2 linked regions of the Heliomicrobium gestii genome follow. The protein of the gene in region 1 interacts with the protein of each later gene in a pairwise test. Links are inferred from orthologs where the notes say so. Each region holds a gene or a part of one and is shown on either strand. Other genes may lie near its edges. The genes, in order: rlmN and ftsZ.

Region 1 (9,755 bases):
CAGCGCGCGGCCCATAAAGGCCTGATCTTCGATCATCAATACAATCACCACCACTCTCCAAGAAAACGAAAAACCCCGGGGTTAGTTTCCCCGGGGATACAGAAACAACACTTTGACCGAAACCTTAGCAATGGCAGGACAAAGTAAGGACAAGCTGCCTGATCCACCGACAGCCGCCTTTTTGTTTCCCTTTCCCATCCAGACTGTACTGTCGGCCCCGGAATCACACCGGATCTGCCCCGAAGGGCTCGCGGGCTTTACCGCCGGTAGGGAATTGCACCCCTCCCCAAGGAAAACACTGATTCAATTGTGATTGGGATGTTGTGATTGATTATACCAATGGACGCGAATCCTGTCAAAGGGTGAGCGCCGCCGCCCGCAGACATGCCACCTCGGCTTGCGGAGCAGGGGCGCCAAAGAGGGCTGAACCGGCCACCAAAACATCGGCGCCCGCCTGGACGACCTGAGGCGCTGTCGTCCTGTTGACGCCGCCGTCAACCTGAATCTCAAAGGCCAGACCCCGTTCCTGGCGGCATCGGGCCAAGTCTTCGATCTTGGTCAGGGCGCTGTTGATGAATTTCTGACCGCCAAAGCCCGGGTTGACCGACATGACCAGGACGAGATCGACCATATCGAGGACACAGGCCAGGCTCTGCCAGGGCGTCGCCGGGTTGAGGGCCACACCGGCCCGGGCGCCCTTTTCCTTGATCAGCGACAGGGTGCGGTGCAGGTGGGCGCAGGCCTCCTGATGGACCGTGATCAGGTCGGAACCGGCGCGAATAAAATCGGGGATGTACCGGTCGGGATTCTCAATCATCAGGTGGGTGTCAAAGACCATCTGGCTGCGCTCGCGCAGGGCGGCGACAACGAGGGGGCCGATGGTGATGTTGGGCACGAAGTGACCGTCCATCACATCGATGTGCAGGTACTCGGCGCCGCCCGCTTCAACGGCGGCCACCTGGGCGCCCAGGTGGGCAAAGTCGGCCGACAGGATCGACGGCGCAATCTTGATCGTCATGATTTTCTTCCTTTCGGGGCTTGCCGTTCCCGCTCGATCAACTCATTCAGGAACATCAGGTAGTGGTTGTAGCGTTGCCGGTGAATCCGGCCCGCTTCAAGCGCCTCGATGACGGCGCAATCGGGCTCTGTCCGGTGGAGACAGTCGGCGAAGCGGCAATGGCCCAGATGGGTTGCCATCTCCGGGAAAAACTCGGCCAAATCCTGAGCCGGCAGATCGGGCAGATAGAGGGTGGAAAAGCCCGGCGTATCGGCGACCAGGGCGTCTGAGGCCAGTTGGATCAGTTCCACATGGCGGGTGGTGTGACGTCCACGGCCGATCTTGACGCTCACATCGCCCGTCTTGAGGGAAAGGCCCGGCGCAAGGGCATTGAGCAGGGTCGACTTGCCCGCCCCCGACGGTCCCGCCACAACGGAGATCCGGTCTTCCAGAAGATCTTTCAGCCCTTCCAAATGGTCACCCTGGCGAGCCGAGAGCACAAACTGATCGATCGAGAGTGCCTTGTAGAGGGCCTGAACCTGGGCGACCCGTTCCGGCGGCGCGATGTCCGCCTTGTTCCAGACGAGGACGGGCCGGATGCCGGCATGAGCGGCCAGGAGGAGCAACCGGTCGACGAGGACAAAATCGGGGTCGGGCGACGCCAGGGCGAAGACCAGCAGCACCTGGTCCACATTGGCCACCGGCGGTCGCAGCAGTTCGTTCCGCCGGGGGAGGGTCCTTTCAATGACCCCTTTTTCCCCCTCGATCACGCAAAGGCGCACTCGATCGCCAGGCAAAAAGACGCGGTCATCGCCTTTCAGCCGGTGCTTTCCCCGCAAGGAGCAGGTGTACAGCCTGCCGTCGGCGAGGACATAGTAAAAACCGCTGTATCCTTTGATGATCGTTCCTTCCGTCTCCCTTTGGTTCAAACGAGGCTCCTCCATTACTCCACCTTACTCTTGGACCTTACTTGTGCCCTGACTAAACCTTTATCTATGACCCTTACTCCACCCTGCGCTCCCAGGCGACCGTCGTGTCAACAAGCGCTTGCACCGTCCCCTTGCCCGAGGTGGTGACCTCCTGGCTGACGACCTCGCCGGCCTTGTGGCGCTGGCTGTAAAGTTCCTTCTGGGCGCCCCGATCGTCGAGGAAGACGATGCGCACCCCATGGTCCTTGCCGTCATTGGGAACATAGACCCGCACCGACGATTTGACCGGACTGGCCGGCGGGGTGTTGGAGGGCGGGATGCTGTAGGTCAGTGTGACCGTATCGCCCGGCTTGATCGCCCCATTGGGCGGCGGATCCTGGGCGAGAATCGTCCAAGCGGCCAAGGTGGCGTTCTCCTGAAGCTTCAACTTCAGATCGATCTTCAGCGGCTCCAGCTTCTCCTGGGCCTCTTGCAGCTTGCTGCCCACCAGGGATGGCATGGTGGCCGCTTTCGTCTCCGCCCCTTTGCTGACGCGCAGTTGAACGATCGTGTCGGGAGGCTGTTCCGAGTTGGCTGCCGGCGACTGGTTGATCACCGTCCCGGCAGGGCTGTCATCAAAGACCTCTTCCACATTGGCCTTAAAGTTCGCCTCTTTGATGGCGACCTGGGCGTCACGAATCGGTTTGCCGGTCACACTGGGAATCCGGTTGAGTTTCGGACCCTGGCTCACCGTCAGTTTGATGGTCCGGTTTTGCTTCACCACCTGATTTTCATCAGGGTCCTGGGCGATGACGATGTTGGCGTTGGCGTTGTCATTGACATAAGAAGGCTCGGCATGCAAGCCCAACTTTTCCAGCCGCTCAATCGCGTCGGTGACACGCATCCCTTTGACCTTCGGCACCGGCACATCGGGCACGCTCATGTAGTGGGTCCAGGCAAAGCTCAGCGTCGCCAGCAGCAACACAACCGCGAACAGTCCGGCCGCCCAAGCCGCCCATTGCCGCTTGCTTCGCTTTTTCCCGACTGGAGGGGCGGCTTTCTTTTCCTCTTCACGCTGACTGACCACGTTTTCAGCCTCTTGCCAGGCGGCGTCCAACTGGGCCGCAGCCGATCCGTCGAGGCGCACCGTCGGACTATCGTCATCGGACTCAGGCAAACGTCCCGACACCTGGCCTGTAAAGACCCGATCCAAATCCTGTCGAAGAGCCTGGGCGTTGCGGTAACGCCGGGCCGGCTCCTTTTCCATCGCCCGCAAGACCACCTGCTCCAGCGACGGAGGGATGCGGGCGTTGAGGTTGGACAAAGCCGGCGGTTGCTGCTGGATCTGCTGCAGCGCCACCGCGATCGGCGTCTCCCCTTGAAAAGGGACCTGTCCGCTCAACAACTCGTACATGACCACGCCGAGGGCGTAGATATCGGACTTGTCGTCAACGGGGAGCCCCCGCGCCTGTTCCGGCGATAAGTAGTGGACCGACCCGACGATGGAACGATCCATGGTCATCGTGCTCTGGGTGACAGAGCGGGCGATGCCAAAATCGGTCACCTTCACCCGTCCCGTCCGGGTCAGCAGGATGTTGTGGGGCTTGATGTCCCGGTGGACGATCCCCCGCTCATGGGCATGTTCGAGGGCGTCACAGATCTGTTTGGCCAGTTCAACAGTCTCCTCTGGAGGCAGCGGCGCCCGGCTGCGGATGACTTCCTTCAAGGTCGGCCCGTCGATGAACTCCATCACTATGTAGTCGATCTCGCCCTCACGGCCCACATCGTAGACGTTGACGATATTGGGATGGGACAAACCGGCCACCGCCTGGGCTTCCCGATGGAAGCGGCGGACAAACTCTTCGTCAGAGCAGAGATTTTCGCGCAGGATTTTGACAGTGACGGCCCGCTGAAGCAGCCGGTCCCACCCTTTAAAGACCTGGGCCATGCCGCCGCCACCCAAAAGTTCGACGATTTCGTAGCGATTGCCGAAGATGCGTCCGATCATGCTTGCCACCCCTCACCTTCCTCTTGCCATATGATCAGGAAAGTGACATTGTCATAGCCGCCTCGTTCCAGCGCCAGGTTCATCATGGCGTCGGCAACCTGTTCCAGCGCCTCGCGCCGGTACGGAAAAGGGGCGTTCGGGTCAAAGAGCCGGTTGATCTCGTCGGCCGTCACCATATTGGTCAGGCCGTCTGTGCACAGGATCAACAGGTCGCGCGGCGTCCAAGGCACGGCCGCCACGTCCACCTGCACATCGTCGCGAGTGCCCAAGGCGCGGGTGATGATGTTGCGCTGGGGGTGGGCCTGGGCCTCCGCTTCGGTGATCTTACCCAGACGCACCATTTCCTCAACGAGGGAGTGATCCCGCGTCAGCAGGCGAACCTGCCCGTTGTGCAACAGGTAGGCCCGGCTGTCGCCCACATGGGCCACGGTGAGCGTTGACGCGGCGAGATGAGCCGCCGTAAGTGTCGTTCCCATACCCGCCCATTTGGGCTGGTTCACCGACTCCCAATAAATGCGGCGGTTCGCCTCCCGGCAGGCCGATTCGAGGCGAATGGCCGGTTCCCTGTCCCCCTCGGTTCCGCGCCATTGGGCGGCAAAGGCCTGCACCGCCAACGCGCTGGCCACCTCTCCCGCCTCATGACCGCCCATCCCATCGGCGACCAGAAAGAGCCCCTGGGCCGCGTCCCACCAGTGGCTGTCCTCATTGGTGGGACGAACTCGCCCTTTGTCGGTGCGAGCGATGACGTTCATGGCTCCTCCTCCCCCCTGACGGCGCCGCGCAGTTGCCCGCAGGCCGCCTCAATATCCTGTCCCCGCTCCTCGCGGATGACGGCGTCGACTCCCCAGCGCCGCAGTTCTGCCAGGAAACGTTCTGTCGGTTCCCGCTCAGGCCGCCGGGCGCCTGTCCCGGCGACGGCGTTGACGGGAATCAGATTCAAGTGGATGGGCCAACCCTTGAACAGGGACCCCAGCCGCCGGGCATCTTCCGGCCGGTCATTGACGCCCGCCATGAGGGCATACTCGACAGAGAGACGCCGCCGTGTCTTCTCCCAGTACCGCCGGCAGGCCTCCAACACCGGAGCCAGCGGAAAACGTTCGTTCACCGGCATCCACTCGCTGCGCTGCCGGTCATCGGCGGCATGGAGGGACAGGGCCAGGTTCACTTCCCAGTCCTCGCCGGCAAAGCGGTCGATGCCCGGCACGATGCCGGCGGTGGAGACGGTGATTCGCCGCTGGCCGATGGCCTGTCCCTCCGGGTGGGTGAAGAGGCCGATGGCCCGGCGCAGGTTGTCATAATTCAAAAAGGGCTCGCCCATCCCCATGAAGACGAGATTGGTCACCTTGAACTCCGGGTCTTTAAGACGCTGTTCATGAGTGATGTCCAGCACCTGGCCCACGATCTCGGCGGCGGTCAGGTTTCGTCGAAACCCCTGCTGGCCGGTGGCGCAAAAGCGGCAGCCCAAAGCACAACCGGCCTGGGTGGACAGGCAGACCGTCACGCGGTCGCGCGTCTGGGCGCGCCGGTAGGGCATGAGCACCGATTCGATCAGTTCGCCGTCGGCCAACCGCCAGAGGTATTTCTCGGTGCCGTCGCGAGCGACCCGTCGCCGCTCCAAGGCCAGCGGTTGCAACCGGTCCGACTCGGCCACCCGGGTCCGCAGCGCCTGCGGCAGATCGGTCATCTCGGCCGCTTCGCGAACAGCCCGGTTCTGGAGCCATTTAAACACCTGCTTGCCCCGGAAGGACGGCTGGCCCCAGGACGTAAAAAGGGCGGCGATCTCTTCGGGGAAGAGGCCCCGCAGGTCTGTCGCCTGGCCCTCCTGCTGTTCGGCAACCGGTTCTCTCACCTTCATGACCGCCTCCTTAACCGGGCTACAAAGAACCCGTCCGTATGAAAGCGATGAGGCAGGATCTGGAAGTATCCCTTCGCCATCTGCCGTTTCTCTTCCTCTGTGAAATCCAGTTCCGGCAAAAAGGGCGACACATCTTCCGCCCCATAATCGGCATGGCGTTGCAGGAAATCTTTCACCTGCTGAAAGTTCTCCTCCGGCTCGATGGTGCAGGTAGAGTAGACCAGGAGCCCGCCCGGCTTGACCAGCGGCGCCACCCCGTCGAGCAACTCCCGCTGCAGTTCCCGCAACCGGACCAGATCGGCTTCTGTGATGCGGTAGCGGAGCTCCGGTTTGCGCCGCAGCACCCCGAGACCGCTGCACGGGGCATCGAGGAGCAGGCGATCGACCTCTCCCCTCAACTCCTCGGCCGGTTGGCGGGCGTCGACGGCCTCGGCGCGGACGCTCGCGATCCCCAGCCGGCTGCAGTTCTCCCGGATCAAGCCCAACTTGTGGGGGTGAATGTCCCAGGAACGGATCGTCGCCTTGTCGCCGCTCAACTCCGCCATATGGGTTGTCTTGCCGCCAGGCGCGGCGCAGGCGTCCACGACGGTCTCGCCCGGCTGCGGGTCCACGACCGGCGCGACAACCATAGAGCTCTCATCCTGCACAGAAAACAGCCCTTCCGAAAACCCGGGCAGATGGGTGACCGCCGAAGCCGACGCCAACCGGATTCCCGCGCGATGCAAGGCCGAAGGATGGGCCTCGACGCCGGCCTCAGCCAGTTGTCGCAAAAAATCCTCCCGCTCGGCGCGCAGTTTATTCACCCGCAGCGACACCGCCGCCGGCCGGTTGTTGACCTGGCAGATCGCCCGGGTCCGTTCGGCGCCGAACTGCTTGATCCAGCGACGGACGAGCCACTCGGGATGGGATTCGACAACAGTGAGATGGGCCACCGGATCGGCTTCCCAACACGGCCAGGGGATTTCGTCCCGTTGCCGGATCAGTTGGCGCAACACGCCGTTGATCAGCGACGTCAACCGGCCCAGGCCGACCTGTTTCGCCAATTCCACCGTCTCATGGCAGGCGACAGCATCAGGGATGCGGTCCAAAAAAAGCACCTGGTAGGCGCCGAGCCGCAAGAGACGACGCGCCTCGGGCGCCACATCGCCGGGCCGTTTCATCAACCGGTCGAGGGCAAAATCGAGGGTGTTTTGACGGCGCAACACACCGAGGACCAATTCGGACACGAGGCCGCGGTCCAGTCGCTGCAAGCCGCTGGCCGACAACGCATGGGCCATCTGCAAATTGGCGTAAGCCTTTCGTTCTTCTACAGCATTCAACACGTCCAGGGCGACGCCTCTCGGCGATGGCTGCATCAGGACACCTCCACCCGGCGTTCAGGGAGCGCCGATTTTTCCAGGACCGATCCGATCACCCCGCTGTTGATCCAATCGGCTCTTTCGTCATAGAGGAAGTAGCGCACCGCCTGTTCGAGACGGCTCATGTTCACCAGCGTGTTGCAGCAGGGTCCCTCCGGCCGGTCGTTCAAAATGCCCAAAATCGGTAGAAAGTCGACATCCTGGATGCCGCTCGTCAAATCCCGTTCACAGGCGATGGCGACGATCGCCTGGGGGCGTATTTCCATGATGGCCTTTCTCGCCCAGGTACCGCCCGTCACGATGGTCAGGTTGACGCCATAGCGATCGGTCAGTTCGATCATATCGTGAACGGGACAACCGCCACAGCGCCGGCAGTTATGGATATCGAGAGTGATCTTATGGGGACAGGTCGTTTTTTGCAGGCAATGGGGCGCCAGGATCATCAACCGCTCCGGCGCCACAGTCACTTTCCGCAAGCGCACCAGTTGATTGCTCACCTCAATGAAACTGCTCTTCAGCCGGTCCGGGCTAATGCCAAAGAAACGGGCGATGACCAAGGCCATGGGAAAGAGGATATTAACTGCCATCCGCGTCCAACGATAGACAGAAGGAATAGCCCGATCCTGCCAGATGGAGAAGATCATCCCGCCGATGCCGAAGGCGATCAAGGCCACAACGGCGAGAAAGGCGACCCCCAAGAGGCCGATCAGGACCTTGTTCCAGGGGTAGTTTTGATACTTGACGAGATACCAGCCCAGGAAGACCAGCGCGATCAGGGCGAGAAAGCTGGCCACCATCAGGCCGATGAACAATCGCTTGCGGATAGGCATGGTTCCAACGCTCCCAATTAAACTTCCAATCTCAACCGAATCGAAACCCCGGTCCTATCCGGCGTCCGCGCGCATAGGCCCCGGCGGCCATCGTCTTGCCGCCGGCAGGGCGCACCTCGGCCAACCAGTACACGCCGGCGCCGGTGGCCACAGCGACCTCATCGCCGGCGATCTGTATTATCTCGCCGGGCTGGGCGAAGGAACTGGACAGCGCCAACCCCTCGCGGCGCAAACGCCCCCGGAGGATCTTGACGATCTTCCCCTCGTCGACGGTAAAAGCGCCGGGCCAGGGATTCATCCCGCGCACCCGGTTGTGGATCGCCTCGGCCGGCGCGTTCCAGTCGACCTGCTCATCGTCGCGCGTTAGCATGGGCGCGTAGGTGGATCGCCCGTGCTCCTGGGGCGTAGCCTGCAGGCAACCCGATTCCAGAGCGGCCAGCGTCTCCACAAGCAGGCTGGCGCCCAGTTCCGCCAAGGCGTCGTGGACCTGCCCCGTCGTGTCGTCAGGGCCGATGGACAGGGCGCCCTTGAGGAGCATGTCCCCCTCATCAAGGCCCTGGCTCATCAGCATTGTCGTGACACCGGTCTCTTTTTCCCCGTCGATGACCGACCGGTGGATCGGCGCCGCGCCGCGGTATTTGGGCAACAAGGAGGCATGGACATTGATCCAGCGCCGGGGAAAGGCGTCCAGGAGCCGCGGCGGCAAGATTCGCCCAAAGGCGGCCACCACCCCGGCCTCGACACGGAGTTCTTTTAGTTTTTGCACAAAATCGTCATCCAAACGGGCCGGATGCTCGACAGGAATGCCCAAGCGCTCGGCCGCCGCCTTGACAGGACTCGGTTGCGCTTTTTGCCCCCGCCCCCGCGGGCGGTCCGGCCGGGTGACGACGAGAGCCACCTCATGGCCGGCCGCGACAATCGCTTCCAAGGTGGGGACGGCAAAATCAGGCGTCCCCATAAAGACCAAACGCATCGGCCTATCGCTCCTCCGGCTCGTCGTTTTCCACGCGGTCGACAAAGAGGATCCCGTCCAGGTGGTCGATCTCGTGTTGGAAGGCCACCGCCAGCAGGTCCGTCCCCTCGACGGTATACTCCTCGCCGTTGCGATCCTGGGCCTTCACGCGGACCCGTTGATACCGCTTCACCTCGCCGGTGTATTCCGGAATGGAGAGACAGCCTTCGGCGTCACACTGTTCGCCTTCCGCCTCGATGATCTCGGGATTGACCATTTCAAAGCGGCGTTTGCCCACCTCGACGACACAGACACGCTTGCTGATGCCGATCTGAGGCGCGGCCAGGCCGACACCGCGAGCCGCTGCCATTGTATCGAACATATCGTCAATCAGCCGGCCCAGGTTGCTGTTGAAGCGGGTGACCGGCTTCGCTTTTTCGCGCAGCACAGGATCACCCATTTTAATAATTTCATAGACGGCCAAAGAAAACCCTCCCCGTCGGCTTTAAATCTATCCAAAATATCATATCGCAAACCCCGGTCCGGTTACACCAAAAAAGTTAACCTATCTTGGGAGTGTTCGCGTTATGGCCTATTGTCATTGAAAACTCTGTGATTGCCAGGGAACTGGGGCCGCACCCTAGGGATTGAGCATGAGACTGATCGTCACGCCAACCGGTCGTCCGCGGCGGCGGTCATAGTCCCTCGCCGCAGCGCTCAGGGCCGAACGCAGGACCTCTGTCCGGTCTCCCTTCACCCGCAACGTGAGCAGCCAGCGAAAGCGGTTTTCCACCTTGGCCACCGGCGCCGGCGCCGGTCCCCACACGTCGAAGCCTTCTGTGTCCAC
Region 2 (4,886 bases), on another replicon or contig:
GGTAACGACCGGCTGGGTCTAGCTTTTGCCGGGTTAATCCGATGATCGCCCCCGAACAGGCGATGCTTCTGCCATCATCCCTTCGCGCCTCCACGGTGAGCGGGCGGATGCCCAGGAGCATCCCGTCGGCTTTGCCGACCGACACAAAGGGGATATAGCGAGGAGATAGGCCACCGTCTGCCCCAACGGCCCCCTCCTGCCATCCTTCCGGTAAATGGGCCATGACGCTCTCCTCTTCGACAACGATCACCGGTGAACGAGAGAGGGGATCGACAAGCCGGTTGCCGCTGTCAACGAGCGCCGGAATCCGGACGACGCCCCCCGGCAGGTGAAGGGTCAGCTCAACGAGCCAGGCGCCCTGCTGGCGCAACCGTCGCCAAAGGGAGAGAAGCAGCGCCGTCCCGCCCCCAGCCACCAACAGCAACGCCCAGAACCAGAGGGCCCCCGTCGGTTCGCCTGGCGGCGCGAAGAAGTAAATGATGCCGCCGGCAAGCCAGGCGCCCAGATAAAAAATCAGCCACGCCTGAACCGTCTGCCGCCATCCCTTGATCGGAAAAGCGGCTCGAACCATCAGCCAACCGAGGGCAGTCTTGGCGACCCAGGCGGACACCGGTCCGGCAGAAAACCACAAAAATCCGAGGGGAAGCGCGGCGCCAAAGGCGGCGGCGCCGATCAGCCGGAGGGGGTGAAGGGGTAGCCGCAAGACGGTCCCGCAGATGGCCAAAAGAATCGCATCCATGACGAAATTGATCAACCACAGGATATCCCAGTAAACGATCATCCGTTCGCCCATCGCCGCTTCCACCACCGTTTCGGAAACCACAAATCAATTATAACGAATTCTTTTAACAAAATATGTCACTTCTTGCGTTGAATGGGAGGAATGAGAAAAAATAAAACCCCGCAACATCTGTTGCAGGGTTTATAGCGCTCATTTCTGTTTATATCGGTTATCCCCGGTATTTGCGCAGGAATACAGGGATGTCCACATCCTCGCTGAGGGGAACCGGTTTCACTTCCATCGCCGGCGCCTGATTGACGACGGGTTGGGCGTATTTTTCTTTTACCGGCGCAGCAGGGCGCGTCTCCTTGGGCGCCGGTTGGGCGTGGCGGTGGTCAAAGCCTGTGGCGATGACGGTGACCCGCACCTCATCCTCCATCGACTCGTCGATAACAGCGCCGAAGATGATGTTGGCTTCCGGATCGGCCACTTCTGTGACGATCTCCGCCGCTTCGTTGACTTCCAGCATCCCCAGGTTGATGCCGCCGGTGATGTTCATCAGGACGCCTTTGGCGCCCTCAATGGAGGTCTCCAACAGGGGACTGGAAATCGCTTTCTTGACAGCGTCAATGGCGCGGTGTTCCCCGGAGGCATAGCCCACACCCATCAACGCCGACCCTGTGTCAGACATGATCGTCTTGACGTCAGCGAAATCCAGATTGATCAGGCCAGGCACGGCGATCAGGTCAGAGATCCCCTGAACGCCCTGGCGAAGGATATCGTCAGCCAGCCGGAACGCTTCATTCATCGGGGTATGCTTGTCCACAACCTGCAACAACCGGTCATTGGGGATCACGATCAGGGTGTCCACAGCGGCCCGCAATTCCGAGATGCCCCGTTCCGCCTGCATGGCGCGCTTGCGGCCTTCAAAGGTAAAGGGACGCGTCACAACGCCAACAGTCAAAGCGCCCAGTTCACGAGCCACTTCTGCCACCACCGGCGCGGCGCCCGTTCCCGTACCGCCGCCCATACCGGCAGTGACAAAAACCATATCGGCGCCTTTTAAGGCATTAACCAGTTCCTCCCGGCTTTCCTCGGCGGCTTTTTTGCCGATATCGGGGTTCGCGCCAGCGCCAAGCCCCTTCGTCAGCTTCAGGCCGATCTGCATCTTTGTCTCCGCTCTCGAAAGCTGCAAGGCCTGGGCATCGGTATTGACAGATACAAACTGTACGCCCCGTACCCCATGGGAAATCATGCGATTGACAGCGTTGTTGCCGCCTCCGCCTACACCGACGACCCGAATCACGGCGAGCGGATTCAAGTCCACATCCAGTTCGAACACAGGGAGTTCCTCCTTCAAGCAGGCTGATATGAAATATTTGGGTACGGTAACAATAATGTGAAATTAATCATTATGTAATGGTCAACATCTTGGCATTTTATTGTATCGACGCTAGATCTTCGATAAAAAGCCTTCATTCCCTCTTTTTTGCTATGCTTTTTTTATTACATTCGAAGAGTTCCCACAAATTTTTCTTCCGCGTCGTTTAATGCCCGTTACCGGCAGCGCCCGTTTTGCCGGCCGTCCGAGTTGTCGGATGAGCCACAGCCGGGTGAACGGCATTTGTCGAGATTTTTGTCTCTTCTTTTGGTTTGACGACAGGCGATTTGGCCGATGAGATGTCGATATAGTTGAGTTTGGGCGTGCTGCCGTTCTTCATCCATTGGTCGAGAATGTCCAGCAGCGCCTGGCTCTTGGCGGCAATCTCGTCAGGAGGCCCGAAGCGGACCTCGATGCTGTCTGTCGTATATAAGACGAGGCGGCTGCTGTTGATCACATGGATTTCACCGACGCGCGCCAGCAAGGTAGGCGGCATTTCCTGACACAGCTTCAGCCCCGCCGCAAGACCGTCAGCGCTGACGACTTGTCCCGGCCCCACGTTTAGAGGCGCCTGTACGCCGGTGATCACCGGCAGCGGAATCCCATAGAGGCTGTCCAGCTTGCGCAAGAGGATCCCCTGCCGATCGAGCAACACAAAAACCCCTGCCTGTCCAATCACGGCCACGGGCTTCCTCTCCTGGATCTGAATCTGCACCGTCGAAGGAAATTCCCGTTGGATGGTCACATCCTCCACCTGCGGGTGAAACCGCAACTGCTCACAGATGCGGTTTTGGTCGAGGCGCAAGATATTTTCTCCTGGCTGGATCCCTGAAAGCCGGACAATCTCTTCTTCCTTGATCAGGCTGATCCCCGTCACTGTCACCTGAGAGACGCCAAAGTAGGGGGATTGCAGGAAATAGTAGGCAGCCAGCAATAAGAGCGAAATAAAGAAGAATCCAAGCACGCTGGCCTGTTGCCGGCGCATTCGTCAGCCCCCTCCGTGGGAAAAACTACCATAAAAACATTATAACAAAAATCGTTGCGTCTGTCCAAGGGCTAGAGCCCTAAAAAGAGAAAACAATAGCCCCGGCGCTTACCGGGGCTATTGTTCAACCGGCATCTCGAGTGATCCTTGCGCCCAAGCCGGACAGTTTTTCAACCAACCGATCATATCCCCGGTCAACGTGAAAAATCTTTTCGACCGTCGTCCCATTTTCAGCGGCAAGTCCCGCCAAAATCAGAGCGGCGCCGGCCCGCAGGTCCGTGCATTCCACGACGGCGCCACTGAGACCAGGCACACCCTTGACGATGCCGACGCGCCCTTCCAGACGGATGTTCGCCCCCATGCGCCGCAATTCGTCGACATGCTTGAAGCGGTTTTCGAAAATGGTCTCTGAAATCACCGAGGTGCCCTCGCTGACCGCCATCAGCGCCATCATTTGGGCTTGCATGTCAGTGGGAAAACCGGGATAAGGCAGCGTCTTGATGTCGACGGCCTGGCAGCGACGGGGCGCGATGACACGAATCCGGTCATCCTCCTCGATGACCTGGGCGCCCGTCTCGCGCAGCTTGGCTGTCACCGGTTCCAGGTGTTCGGGGATCACGTTGGACAGTGTGATATCGCCGCCGGTGATGGTGGCAGCGACCATGAACGTTCCTGCCTCGATGCGATCGGGGATGAGTTGGTGGGCGCATCCTCCGAGGCGCTGGACGCCATCGATGCGGATGACATCCAAACCGGCGCCGCGAACCTTGGCGCCCATCCCGTTGAGGAAGTTCTGCAGGTCTACGATCTCTGGCTCTTTCGCCGCGTTGCGGAGGATCGTTGTTCCTTCCGCCAGGGTGGCGGCCATCATCAGGTTCTCTGTCGCGCCGACACTGGGAAAGTCGAGGTGGATCTCCGTTCCCTGCAACCGTTCCGTCTCCACCTCGAAATAACCGTGCCGTTCCTGGTAGCGGGCGCCCATCTTCTGCAAACCCTTCAGGTGCAGGTCCATGGGACGACTGCCGATGGAACAGCCACCGGGATGAAAGAGACGCACCTTTTTAAAACGGCTGAGCAGCGGCCCCAAGATGAGATTGGAGGCCCGCATGCGCCGCATTAGATCGGCAGAGACCTCCTGGATCTTCGCCGATGAGGCGTCGATCGACAAACAGTCCGCTTCCCATGCCACCTGAGCGCCTAAGGCGCCCAACACCTCCGCCATCATCTGCACATCGGTCAACCGGGGCACGTCCTTGATCCGGCATTGTCCGGTAGACATCAATGAAGCCGCCAGGATGGGCAGCACAGCGTTCTTAGCCCCGCTGATCGCCACCTCTCCGAAGAGCGGCTTACCCCCCTTGATTCGAATCCTCGGTTCTCCACCCATCAACCTGCCCCCCTGCATCTCCGATGACACGAACTTCAGATCTCAGTTCAATGCCGCAGGTTGCCTTTACCCTGTTCCGAACCGCCTCGATCAGGGCAAGCACATCGGCTGCCGTCGCTCCCCCTCGATTGACGATAAAATTGGCGTGCTTTTCCGATACCTGAGCCCCGCCGATGGTGAAGCCTTTTAAGCCTGCTGTTTCAATCAGTCGACCTGCCGAAAGGTCACCGGGGGGATTGAGAAAAACGCTTCCCGCATTCGGCCAATCGAGGGGCTGCGTCTTTTTGCGACGGGCAAGCTTTTCCTCCATCAAACGGAGGATCGACTCCCGGTCGCCACGACACAGTTCCATGCCTGCGCGGATCACGATGGCCTTTTCCCCTTGCAACCGGGAATGACGGTAGGAGAAGTC

The links.
Region 2: the proteins of rlmN (region 1) and ftsZ interact in binary tests that used the Escherichia coli proteins (3 or more experiments, as listed by UniProt). The link is inferred for Heliomicrobium gestii from one-to-one orthologs.

What each region holds. Positions count from the first base shown.
Region 1 is NZ_WXEX01000008.1:154,069-163,823, forward strand. The notes cover bases 3,716-6,714. They hold rlmN (23S rRNA (adenine(2503)-C(2))-methyltransferase RlmN), read right to left. Parts: upstream 5,769-6,714; coding sequence 4,662-5,768; downstream 3,716-4,661. Other genes in these bases: pknB (Stk1 family PASTA domain-containing Ser/Thr kinase), read right to left, coding at 3,716-3,913; GTO89_RS11010 (Stp1/IreP family PP2C-type Ser/Thr phosphatase), read right to left, coding at 3,910-4,665; rsmB (16S rRNA (cytosine(967)-C(5))-methyltransferase RsmB), read right to left, coding at 5,765-6,714. Outside these bases: bifunctional diaminohydroxyphosphoribosylaminopyrimidine deaminase/5-amino-6-(5-phosphoribosylamino)uracil reductase RibD, read right to left, coding at 1-48; rpe (ribulose-phosphate 3-epimerase), read right to left, coding at 356-1,018; rsgA (ribosome small subunit-dependent GTPase A), read right to left, coding at 1,015-1,926; more of pknB, read right to left, coding at 2,000-3,715; more of rsmB, read right to left, coding at 6,715-7,123; GTO89_RS11025 (DUF116 domain-containing protein), read right to left, coding at 7,123-7,956; fmt (methionyl-tRNA formyltransferase), read right to left, coding at 7,988-8,929; def (peptide deformylase), read right to left, coding at 8,934-9,392; replication restart helicase PriA, read right to left, coding at 9,549-9,755.
Region 2 is NZ_WXEX01000011.1:66,287-71,172, forward strand. The notes cover bases 8-2,877. They hold ftsZ (cell division protein FtsZ), read right to left. Parts: upstream 2,064-2,877; coding sequence 951-2,063; downstream 8-950. Other genes in these bases: GTO89_RS12875 (sigma-E processing peptidase SpoIIGA), read right to left, coding at 8-793; GTO89_RS12885 (cell division protein FtsQ/DivIB), read right to left, coding at 2,269-2,877. Outside these bases: more of GTO89_RS12875, read right to left, coding at 1-7; more of GTO89_RS12885, read right to left, coding at 2,878-3,087; murA (UDP-N-acetylglucosamine 1-carboxyvinyltransferase), read right to left, coding at 3,212-4,474; murB (UDP-N-acetylmuramate dehydrogenase), read right to left, coding at 4,437-4,886. UniProt on the Escherichia coli protein: Essential cell division protein that forms a contractile ring structure (Z ring) at the future cell division site. The regulation of the ring assembly controls the timing and the location of cell division.